2 regions of the Rhodococcus sp. C26F genome follow, and region 2 is predicted to be linked to the other one. Evidence: predicted binding sites of a transcription regulator. Region 2 holds the regulator's gene; the other holds the start of a gene.
The links. The regulator HspR, encoded in region 2, represses chaperone genes until heat shock. The targets are predictions, from matches to a motif close to ANNTGAGTNNNNNNNACTCANNT.
Positions count from the first base shown of each region.

Region 1 (6,843 bases), on a different contig from region 2:
GGTGGCCGACGGCAAGATCGTCGAGCACTGGGCCGTGCGCGACGACCTCGGAATGGCGAAGCAGGCGGGATGGGTGCCACCGAACCCGATCTCGCTTACGCGGAACGTTCTCGCAGCACGGAAGCTGCGCAAGCAGATCAGAGCGGGTCGAAGCTGATGTTCTGACGCGGGGTGCCTGCCGCCGACAGCGCGTACAGCGTCGTGCGGATCATAGACGGCGACCCGGCGATCTGGATCTGACGGTCGGCCCACGTGCCGAACTGCCCGGCGACCTTACCGAGCTTGCCGTACATCGGCCGATTGAGGCCGGTGGGCGGTTCCTTCACGGGAACCGGGTGCCACCAAGGATTCTCCTTCTCCTCGAGCACCGGCACGATGGTCAGCCACGGGTTGGTCGTGGCGATCTGCCACAGCGTCTCGAGGTCGTACAGGTCGCACGGATACTTGCCGCCGTAGAACAGGTGGACGCGCGGGTTGTCGCCGCGCATCGCCATCTCCATGATCTGGGCGCGCATGGGGGCGAGGCCGGTGCCGGACGCGATCATCAGCACGTCCTGACCGCTCTCGCGGTCGACGTGCAGGCCACCGAGCGGTGGGCCGATCGTCCATCGGTCGCCGACGGCGGTCTCGCCGACGAGCGCAGGGCTCACCCATCCGGTGGAGACCCGTCGGACGTGGAATTCGATCTGCCCGTACGGATTCGGGGGGATCGCCGCGGACAGGTACCGCCACATGTGTGGGCGCTGCGGGATCTGCACGCTCATGTACTGGCCCGCGTAATAGGGGATCGGGCTGTCGGCCTCGAGCCGGATGATCGCCAGATCGGGGAGCACGCGTTCGTGGCCGACGACGGTGGCGCCCCACGAGGCAGGCAGGTCGTCGGTGGCCGCGGCGGTCGTCATCGTTTCGACCACCCCGTCGACGACCTCGGCCCAGGTGCGCTCGAGCGCGGCCGTCCACAGGATCAGGGGAGTGCATTCGCGGACCGCGGCGAGCAGTGCGTTGCCCGCGACGCGGTAGTGCAGCGGCTCGACCCCGTACTTACGGTGGTCGCGCGCGAGCTGGGCGAGGAACCTGTCGACGGTGCCCGGCTCGTGGAGGCGGGCAACGACCCAGCCGACCGCGGTCGCGAACCGCTGCCGCATCGACTCCATGCCGGCGGGGAACAGTGAGCGGATGCCGGTGGACTCGCTCCACATGGCGTTGTAGAACGCCGTCGCGAACCGTTCGGCTCCGGTGGGGGTGGCGATGATCGACGCGAAGCTGAGCTGAACCCGGGCGATGGCGAAAGCCTCCACGCCATCCTCCCTGTATCCGTGCTGCGCGAACGCCGCCACTGTAGTCGGTTGCAGGGCGCCCGGCCACTGACCGCCGGGTCCGTCACAACCTGCGAGCGGTTTGTGAGCAGAGTCACTACACTCAGGAAAGTTGAGTGGAACAAACTCAACTTATGATCCGTTGAAAAATTCGACATCACCGAGACCTGCCCGATGCAGGGAATCGGCTGCAGAATCGACATGGGGCACTCGCCTGCGCGTGGGGTGCACCGAGAAAGAAAGGGGCGCGCAGTGGACTCGTTCAATCCGACGACCAAGACCCAGGCCGCACTCACCGCTGCACTTCAGTCGGCGTCCGCTGCGGGCAACCCGGAGATCCGTCCGGCACACCTGCTCGTGGCACTGCTCGACCAAACCGACGGCATCGCCGGCCCGCTGCTCGAAGCGGTGGGCGTCGACCCGGCCGCGGTCCGCAGGGAAGCCGAGGACCTCGTCCGTCGTCTTCCGCAGACCAGTGGTGCGACCACCACGCCACAGCTCGGGCGTGAGGCGATCGCGGCCATGACCGCGGCGCAGAAACTCGCCACCGAACTCACCGACGAATTCGTCTCCACCGAGCACGTCCTCGTCGGCCTCGCCGGTGGCGACTCCGATGTCGCGAAGCTCCTCGCCGGGCACGGCGCGACGCCGGCCGCCCTGCGCGACGCCTTCACGACCGTCCGCGGCAACCGCCGCGTGACCTCCGCCGATCCCGAGGCCAGCTATCAGGCCCTGGAGAAGTACTCCACCGATCTGACGGCGCGGGCGCGCGAAGGCAAGCTCGACCCGGTCATCGGTCGCGACAACGAGATCCGCCGTGTCGTCCAGGTGCTCTCCCGCAGGACCAAGAACAACCCGGTCCTCATCGGTGAGCCCGGTGTCGGCAAGACCGCCATCGTCGAGGGCCTCGCCCAGCGCATCGTCGCCGGGGACGTGCCCGAGTCGCTGCGCGGAAAGACCGTCATCTCGCTCGACCTCGGCTCGATGGTCGCGGGCGCGAAGTACCGCGGCGAGTTCGAGGAACGCCTCAAGGCCGTGCTCGACGAGATCAAGGAATCGGCCGGGCAGATCATCACCTTCATCGACGAGCTCCACACCATCGTCGGTGCCGGCGCGACAGGCGAGTCGGCGATGGACGCCGGCAACATGATCAAGCCGATGCTCGCCCGCGGTGAGCTGCGGCTGGTCGGTGCCACGACCCTCGACGAGTACCGCAAGTACATCGAGAAGGACGCGGCTCTCGAACGTCGTTTCCAGCAGGTCCTGGTGGGGGAGCCGAGTGTCGAGGACACCGTCGGCATCCTGCGCGGCCTCAAGGAGCGCTACGAGGTGCACCACGGCGTGCGCATCACCGACTCCGCGCTCGTCGCGGCGGCGACGCTGTCCGACCGGTACATCACCTCGCGCTTCCTACCCGACAAGGCGATCGACCTCGTCGACGAGGCAGCCTCGCGCCTGCGGATGGAGATCGACTCGCGTCCCGAGGAGATCGACACCGTCGAACGCATCGTCCGTCGCCTCGAGATCGAGGAGATGGCGTTGCAGAAGGAGAGCGACGAGGCCTCGAAGGAACGCCTCGAGAAGCTGCGCGCCGAACTCGCCGACGAGCGGGAGAAGCTCAACCAGCTCACCACGCGCTGGCAGAACGAGAAGACCGCGATCGACTCCGTGCGGGAGATCAAGGAACAGCTCGAATCCCTGCGCGGTGAGGAGGAACGCGCCGAACGCGACGGCGACCTCGGCAAGGCCGCCGAGCTGCGCTACGGCCGCATCCCCGAGCTGGAGAAGAAGCTCGAGGCGGCAGCCGCCGCGTCGGGTACCACCGCCGGTGGCGACCTGATGCTCAAGGAGGAGGTCGGCCCGGACGACGTCGCCGACGTCGTCGCGGCATGGACCGGCATCCCCGCCGGCCGCATGCTCGAGGGCGAGACCGCCAAGTTGCTGCGGATGGAGGACGAACTGCGCAAGCGGGTCGTCGGCCAGGACGTCGCGGTGCAGGCCGTCTCCGACGCGGTGCGTCGTGCACGTGCCGGTGTCGCCGACCCGAACCGTCCGACGGGGTCCTTCCTGTTCCTCGGCCCGACCGGTGTCGGCAAGACGGAGCTGGCGAAGGCGCTCGCCGACTTCCTGTTCGACGACGAACGCGCCATGGTGCGGATCGACATGTCCGAGTACAGCGAGAAGCACTCGGTGGCACGCCTCGTCGGTGCGCCTCCGGGCTACGTCGGCTATGAGGCCGGCGGTCAGCTGACCGAGGCCGTGCGGCGTCGCCCCTACACGGTGGTGCTGTTCGACGAGGTCGAGAAGGCACACCCGGACGTCTTCGACACGCTGCTGCAGGTGCTCGACGACGGTCGTCTCACCGACGGCCAGGGCCGCACGGTCGACTTCCGCAACACCATCCTGATCCTCACGTCGAACCTCGGTGCGGGCGGCGATCGGGAGCACATCATGGCGGCGGTGCGGGCGGCGTTCAAGCCGGAGTTCATCAACCGGCTCGACGACGTCGTGATCTTCGACCCGCTCTCGGAGGAGCAGCTCGAGAAGATCGTCGACATCCAGCTCGACCAGTTCGCCGACCGCATGTCGGCGCGGCGACTGACGTTGGACGTCTCGAACACCGCGCGGTTCTGGCTGGCGGTGCGCGGCTACGACCCGCAGTACGGTGCACGTCCGTTGCGCCGCCTGATCCAGCAGGCGGTCGGCGACCAGCTCGCCAAGAAGCTGCTCGCCGGTGAGATCAAGGACGGAGACACCGTCCACGTGGGCGTCAGCGAGGACGGCGACCACCTCGTGATCAGCGCCTGACGGCACCGGTGCGCGGCCTCGGTGGCAGGAGCCGCCGGGGCCGCGCGCGCCTACTCTGGAAGGCGCTATGAAGAATCCCCAGGATCCGCGCACCCCGCAGGAACGGGCCTACGCACTCGACGAGTCGTCGAACGGGACGGACGACGACGCGACCCGCGTGCTGCACACCGACGACCCGACCGAGGCGTACGGACGGCCGGTCACCAACCCGACGGTCGCGTACACCCGCTACGAGCAGTGGGGCGCGCAGGGGAGCGAGTACCAGCCCACCCAGGCTTATCCGTCCCCCCAGGGTCCTCCGTCGCAACAGCCGTATCCGCCTCAGCCGGGCTACCCGCCCCCGCACGGCTATCAGCCCACACAGGTGCTCCCCGGATACGACCCCGGTAACCCGCAGACGGCGATGAACCCGGGACCGGGAACGCGGGGGCACGGAATCCCCGGGCAGCCACCCACGGGTCCGGTGCCCGGCACGGATGCCGGGAAGCCGCGCGGCCCGCGCTGGGGACTGATCGCGCTCGCCGCGGTGGTCCTCATCGCGCTCGGCGGCACCATCGGGTTCCTGCTCAGCCGGCCCGACGACTCCACCTCGCGGGTCGCGTCGGATCGCGCCCCGGCCACCGTCGCGCCCCCGCCGACGGCGACTCTCCCGCCGGCACCCGAACCGACCACACCGGGACTGCCGCTCGACCGGATCCCCGGCGGACTCGGCGAGGTCATGGGCGACGCGGGCGCGGTCGTGGGCACGATCACCGCCAACGACGGCGGCAGCATCACCCTCGGCGTCATCGGTGGTTCGACGGTCACCGTCGTCCTCACCCCCGACACCGAGATCATCACCCTGACCGGCAACACCGCCGACAACCTCGAGGTCGGAGCGACCGCCGTGGCGACCGGCAGTGCCGTCGAGCAGGGACGGATGACTGCCGAGACCGTCGTCAGCGCGTCCCTCCCATCCTTCGGTGGTTCGGGCCGCTGACCCGCTAGGCTGACTCGACGATGACTGTCATGTGGTTCTCTCTGGCCGCGGTCGCACTGCTGGGTGCGGTCGCGCTGCTCTACGTCGACCGGACGCGGCGAGAGCAGTCGGGTCGTATCCGGGAGATCTGGGCCAAGGCGCAGGGCTACAAGTACACCTCCGCCGAGGACCACCTGCCGTCCACCTGGCACCGCGCGGCGCTCGCCAAGCAGGAATATCTCGGCGCGATCGACATCGTCCGTGGGGTTCGCCGCGGCGAGGAGTTCGTCCTGTTCGACATCGAGGAGACCGCGACGATCATCGCGGTCCGGCGCAAGGTCGGCTCCGACGTCGACATCGATCTGCGGCTCAAGTCGACGCCGCCGCCGAAGGACCCCGACATGAACCTGCTCGGTTCGATCGGCCCGCGCATCGTCTTCGCCACCGACCTCGAGATCGCGCGACGCGTGTGCGACCAGCGGATGGTCGCGTTCACCGAGTCCATCCCCGACCACGTACAGATGCTGTGGAGCGAAGGCGAGTGGACGCTCGGCTCGATCCCCGTCGGCAGCTCCGGACGCGAATGGGACTCGGCCATCGAGACCGTCGCGCGTTTGTCGGGCATCCTCCACGTGCTGCCGCCCGTCGTCGAACCCGAGGAACTCGACCGGGGTTCGCAGGATCCGGGTCGGCCCTCCGCCCGTCACTGAGGTAGATCCTCGGGAGGTGGTCGCGCGCGTCGCGTGTCGTTAGTGTGGCGGCCATGACTTCCGCCCGCCCCGTCGCGCTCGTGACCGGCCCCACCTCGGGAATCGGTGCGGGTTTCGCCCGCACCCTCGCGAGTCGCGGTTACGACCTCGTGCTCGTCGCCCGCACCCGTCCCGCCCTCGACGAACTCGCCGCCGAGCTGAAGCAGAAGTTCGGGGCGGCATCGGAGATCATCGTCGCCGACCTGGCGACCGCCGACGGTCGCGATCTCGTCGTCGAGCGCCTCGGCCGCGGCGTCGACATGCTCGTCAACAACGCCGGCTTCGGCACGACCGGCGAGTTCTGGACCGCCGATCCGGCCCTGCTGCAGGCGCAGCTCGACGTCAACGTCACCTCGGTCGTCGCGTTCACTCGCGCCGCGCTCCCGTCGATGATCGAGGCGGGCAGGGGCGACATCGTCAACGTCGCGAGCGTGGCCGGTCTGCTGCCCGGGCGCGGTTCCACCTACTCCGGCAGCAAGGCCTATGTCGTGTCGTTCACGGAAGGGCTGGCCGGTGGCCTCGCCGGCACGGGCGTGCGGGTGCAGGCACTGTGCCCCGGCTTCGTGCGCACCGAGTTCCATCAGCGTGCCGGGATCGACATGTCGTCCACCCCGAACCTGATGTGGCTCGACGTCGACGAGGTGGTGCGCACCTCGCTCGCCGACCTCGACAAGGGCAAGGTCCGCAGCATTCCGGGGCTGCAGTACAAGGTGCTCGCCACGGCGGGACGACTGGTGCCGCAGAACCTCGTGCGGAAGCTGACCAACACCTTCGGCAACGGTCGCGGCCGCACCTGATCGGCTGCGGCCGCGACAGCACCCGATCGCCACGGACGAACTGACGGCGGGCGTTGCCAGATCACGGTACGGATACACCGCGCAGGACACGCCGGGTGCAGTCTTCGACGCGATTCGTGCGCTCGGTACATTTCTGCGCGTGACGTCTGTGGCTGTGGTGCTCTGTGTTGCTGTCGTGGTTGCGGTGGTGCTGTGGTTGCGCGCAGGCGTGCGCC
Region 1 covers NZ_JBKFBA010000017.1:88,901-95,743, reverse strand. Annotated here, with positions in the region: gene ACLBYD_RS17900 (ester cyclase) at 1-157, shown strand, start outside; gene ACLBYD_RS17895 (FAD-binding oxidoreductase) at 138-1,298, opposite strand; gene clpB (ATP-dependent chaperone ClpB) at 1,569-4,124, shown strand; gene ACLBYD_RS17885 (hypothetical protein) at 4,192-5,103, shown strand; gene ACLBYD_RS17880 (hypothetical protein) at 5,133-5,792, shown strand; gene ACLBYD_RS17875 (SDR family NAD(P)-dependent oxidoreductase) at 5,846-6,628, shown strand; gene ACLBYD_RS17870 (LemA family protein) at 6,813-6,843, shown strand, end outside.
Region 1: the regulator HspR is predicted to act here: its motif matches at 1,427-1,449, upstream of clpB (ATP-dependent chaperone ClpB).

Region 2 (3,325 bases):
ACGCGAGAGGAGGAGACGCCCGGTGAGCCAGCGGGAGTGGATCGAGAAGGACTTCTACAAGGACCTGGGCGTCTCCCCCGACGCAACGCAGGACGAGATCAAGAAGGCCTACCGGAAACTGGCGCGGGACCTGCATCCCGATGCCAACCACGGTGACGAGAAGGCCGAAGAGCGCTTCAAGGCCGTCAGCGAGGCCAACGCCGTCCTGTCGGATCCTGCCAAGCGCAAGGAATACGACGAGACCCGGCGCATGTTCGCCTCCGGCGGTTTCCCCGGCGGCGGTGGCTTCCGTCCCGGCGCCGGCGGTTTCACGGCTGGTACCGGAGCGACCTTCGACATCGGCGACCTGTTCGGCGGTGGTGGCGGCGACGGTGGTCTCGGCGACCTGTTCGGCGGCCTGTTCAACCGCGCCGGTGGGACGGCGCCGACGAGCGGCCGGTCGCGTCCGCGCCGCGGATCCGATGTCGAGACCGAGACGACACTCGACTTCCGCGACGCCGTTCAGGGCGTCACGGTCCCCCTGCGGATGACCAGCCCGGCGCCGTGCACCACCTGCCACGGCAGCGGTGCCCAACCGGGAACGAGCCCGCGGGTCTGTCCGAACTGCAACGGAAGCGGTGTGGTCTCCCGCAATCAGGGTGCGTTCGGTTTCTCCGAACCGTGCGACGACTGCCGGGGCAGCGGATCGATCATCGACAACCCCTGCACCGACTGCCGCGGCACCGGTGTGCAGAACCGCACCCGCACCATCACGGTGCGGGTCCCCGCAGGCATCAAGGACGGTTCGCGTATCCGCCTCGCCGGTCAGGGTGAGGCCGGTCTGCGCGGCGCCCCCTCCGGCGACCTGTTCGTGACGGTGCACGTGCGCCCCGACCGGGTGTTCGGGCGTGAGGGCGACGATCTGACCCTCGTGCTGCCCGTCAGCTACGGCGAACTCGTCCTCGGTGGCACCGTCTCGGTGCCGACCCTCGACGGCCGCGTCGGGCTGAAGATCCCGCCGGGAACGGTCGACGGCCGGGTCCTGCGGGTCCGCGGACGCGGCGTCCCCAAGCGCGGGGGCGGCGCCGGTGATCTTCTCGTCACGGTGAAGGTCGCGATCCCGCAGAATCTCGACGAGAAGGCGACGGAAGCGCTGCACAACTATCTTCGTGCAGAAGAGGCAAGCGGTTTCGATCCTCGAGAGGGATGGGCAGGTGCGTGATGAGCGAGACGAGAATGCCACGGGATCTGTCACCGGACCCCGATGCGCGCGTCTACGTTATCTCGGTGGCAGCAGAACTCGCCGGGATGCATGCGCAGACGCTGCGTAACTACGATCGGCTCGGACTCGTCACACCGCACCGCACCAGCGGCGGTGGCCGCCGGTACTCGCCGCGCGACGTCGAACTGCTGCGCGAAGTACAGCGCCTCTCCCAGGACGAAGGTGTCAACCTCGCCGGGATCAAGCGGATCATAGAGCTGACCAACCAGGTCGAGGCGCTGCAGCAGCGCGTCGCCGAACTCCACGCCGAGGTCGCCCAGTTGCGTTCGACGCGCGGCGATCTGGTGCCGATTCCGCGCAGCAACGCCCTCGTGGTGTGGAAGCCGCGCAATAGGCGGGACTGACCGCACCGCGGTCGAGCGTGACTGACCGCACCGCGGTCGAGCGCGACTGATCGGACGATTTTCTCCCGTACAGCGAGATGATCGTGTCGCGACCCTTCGCAATCTGCCTAGTGTGGCGTGTTCCACACGAACGGTCGACGGAAGGCAGCAGTCATGGCGGAGTGGGCGGAAGAATGCGACGTCCTTGTGGTCGGGTCGGGAGCCGGAGGCGCCTGCGGTGCGTATACCGCCGCCCGCGAGGGACTCTCGGTGATCCTCGTCGAGGCGTCCGAGTACTTCGGCGGCACCACGGCGTATTCCGGTGGCGGGGGCGTCTGGTTTCCCACCAACGCGGTCTTGCAGCGTGCCGGTGACGACGACACCATCGAGGATGCGCTGACCTACTACCACGCGGTCGTCGGCGATCGGACGCCTCGTGAACTGCAGGAGGCCTACGTCCGCGGCGGCGCTCCACTGATCGACTATCTCGAGGCCGACGACGACCTCGAGTTCATGGTCTACCCGTGGCCCGACTACTTCGGCAAGGCGCCCAAGGCCCGGGCCGATGGCCGTCACATCGTCCCGTCGCCCCTGCCCATCGCCGATGATCCCGAACTCAACGAGTCGATCCGCGGGCCGTTGGGCCGTGAACGCAACGGGGACCCGCTTCCCGATATGTTGATCGGCGGTCGTGCCCTCATCGGCCGCTTCCTCATCGCCATGCGCAAGTACCCGAACGTTCGGCTGTACCGGAACACACCGCTCGAGGAACTGATCGTCGAAGACGGTGTGGTGGTGGGCGCGATCGTCGAGAACGGCGGTGAGCGACGGACGATCCGCGCGCGCAAGGGCGTCGTCCTCGCAGCCGGCGGTTTCGATCAGAACGACGAGATGCGCAGCAAGTACGGCGTTCCGGGCGCCGCACGGGATTCCATGGGTCCGTGGTCGAATCTGGGCAAGGCACACCAGGCGGGCATTGCCGTGGGCGCCGATGTGGATCTGATGGGTGAGGCCTGGTGGTCGCCGGGTCTGACCCATCCGGACGGACGTTCGGCGTTCGCGCTGTGCTTCACCGGGGGCATCTTCGTCGATCAGGAGGGCAAGCGGTTCACGAACGAGTACGCGCCCTACGACCGACTGGGTCGTGACGTCATCGCCCGCATGGAGCGTGATGAGATGACCTTGCCGTTCTGGATGATCTACGACGACCGGAACGGTGGGGTCCCGCCGGTCGGGGCGACGAACGTGCCGCTCGTCGAGACCGAGAAGTATGTCGATGCGGGACTGTGGAAGACCGCCGACACCCTCGAGGAACTCGCCGAGCAGATCGGTGTGCCCGCCGAATCCCTGAAAGCGACCGTCGCGCGGTGGAACGAGCTGGCCGCGAAGGGAGTCGACGAGGACTTCGGTCGCGGGGACGAACCCTACGATCTCGCCTTCACCGGCGGCGGGTCCGCGCTGGTCCCGATCGAGCAGGGCCCCTTCCACGCGGCGCAGTTCGGTATCTCCGATCTCGGCACCAAGGGCGGTCTGCGGACCGACACCGTCGGCCGCGTGCTCGACAGCGAGGGTGCTCCGATCCCCGGTCTGTACGCGGCGGGCAACACGATGGCCGCACCGAGCGGCACCGTCTACCCCGGCGGTGGCAACCCGATCGGCGCGAGCGCGTTGTTCGCGCACCTGTCAGTAATGGACGCGGCGGGACGCTGACACAGAGGCGGGACGCCGAAGCACATACGAA
Region 2 covers NZ_JBKFBA010000096.1:16-3,340, reverse strand. Annotated here, with positions in the region: gene dnaJ (molecular chaperone DnaJ) at 23-1,201, shown strand; gene ACLBYD_RS30475 (heat shock protein transcriptional repressor HspR) at 1,201-1,605, shown strand; gene ACLBYD_RS30470 (FAD-binding protein) at 1,759-3,294, shown strand.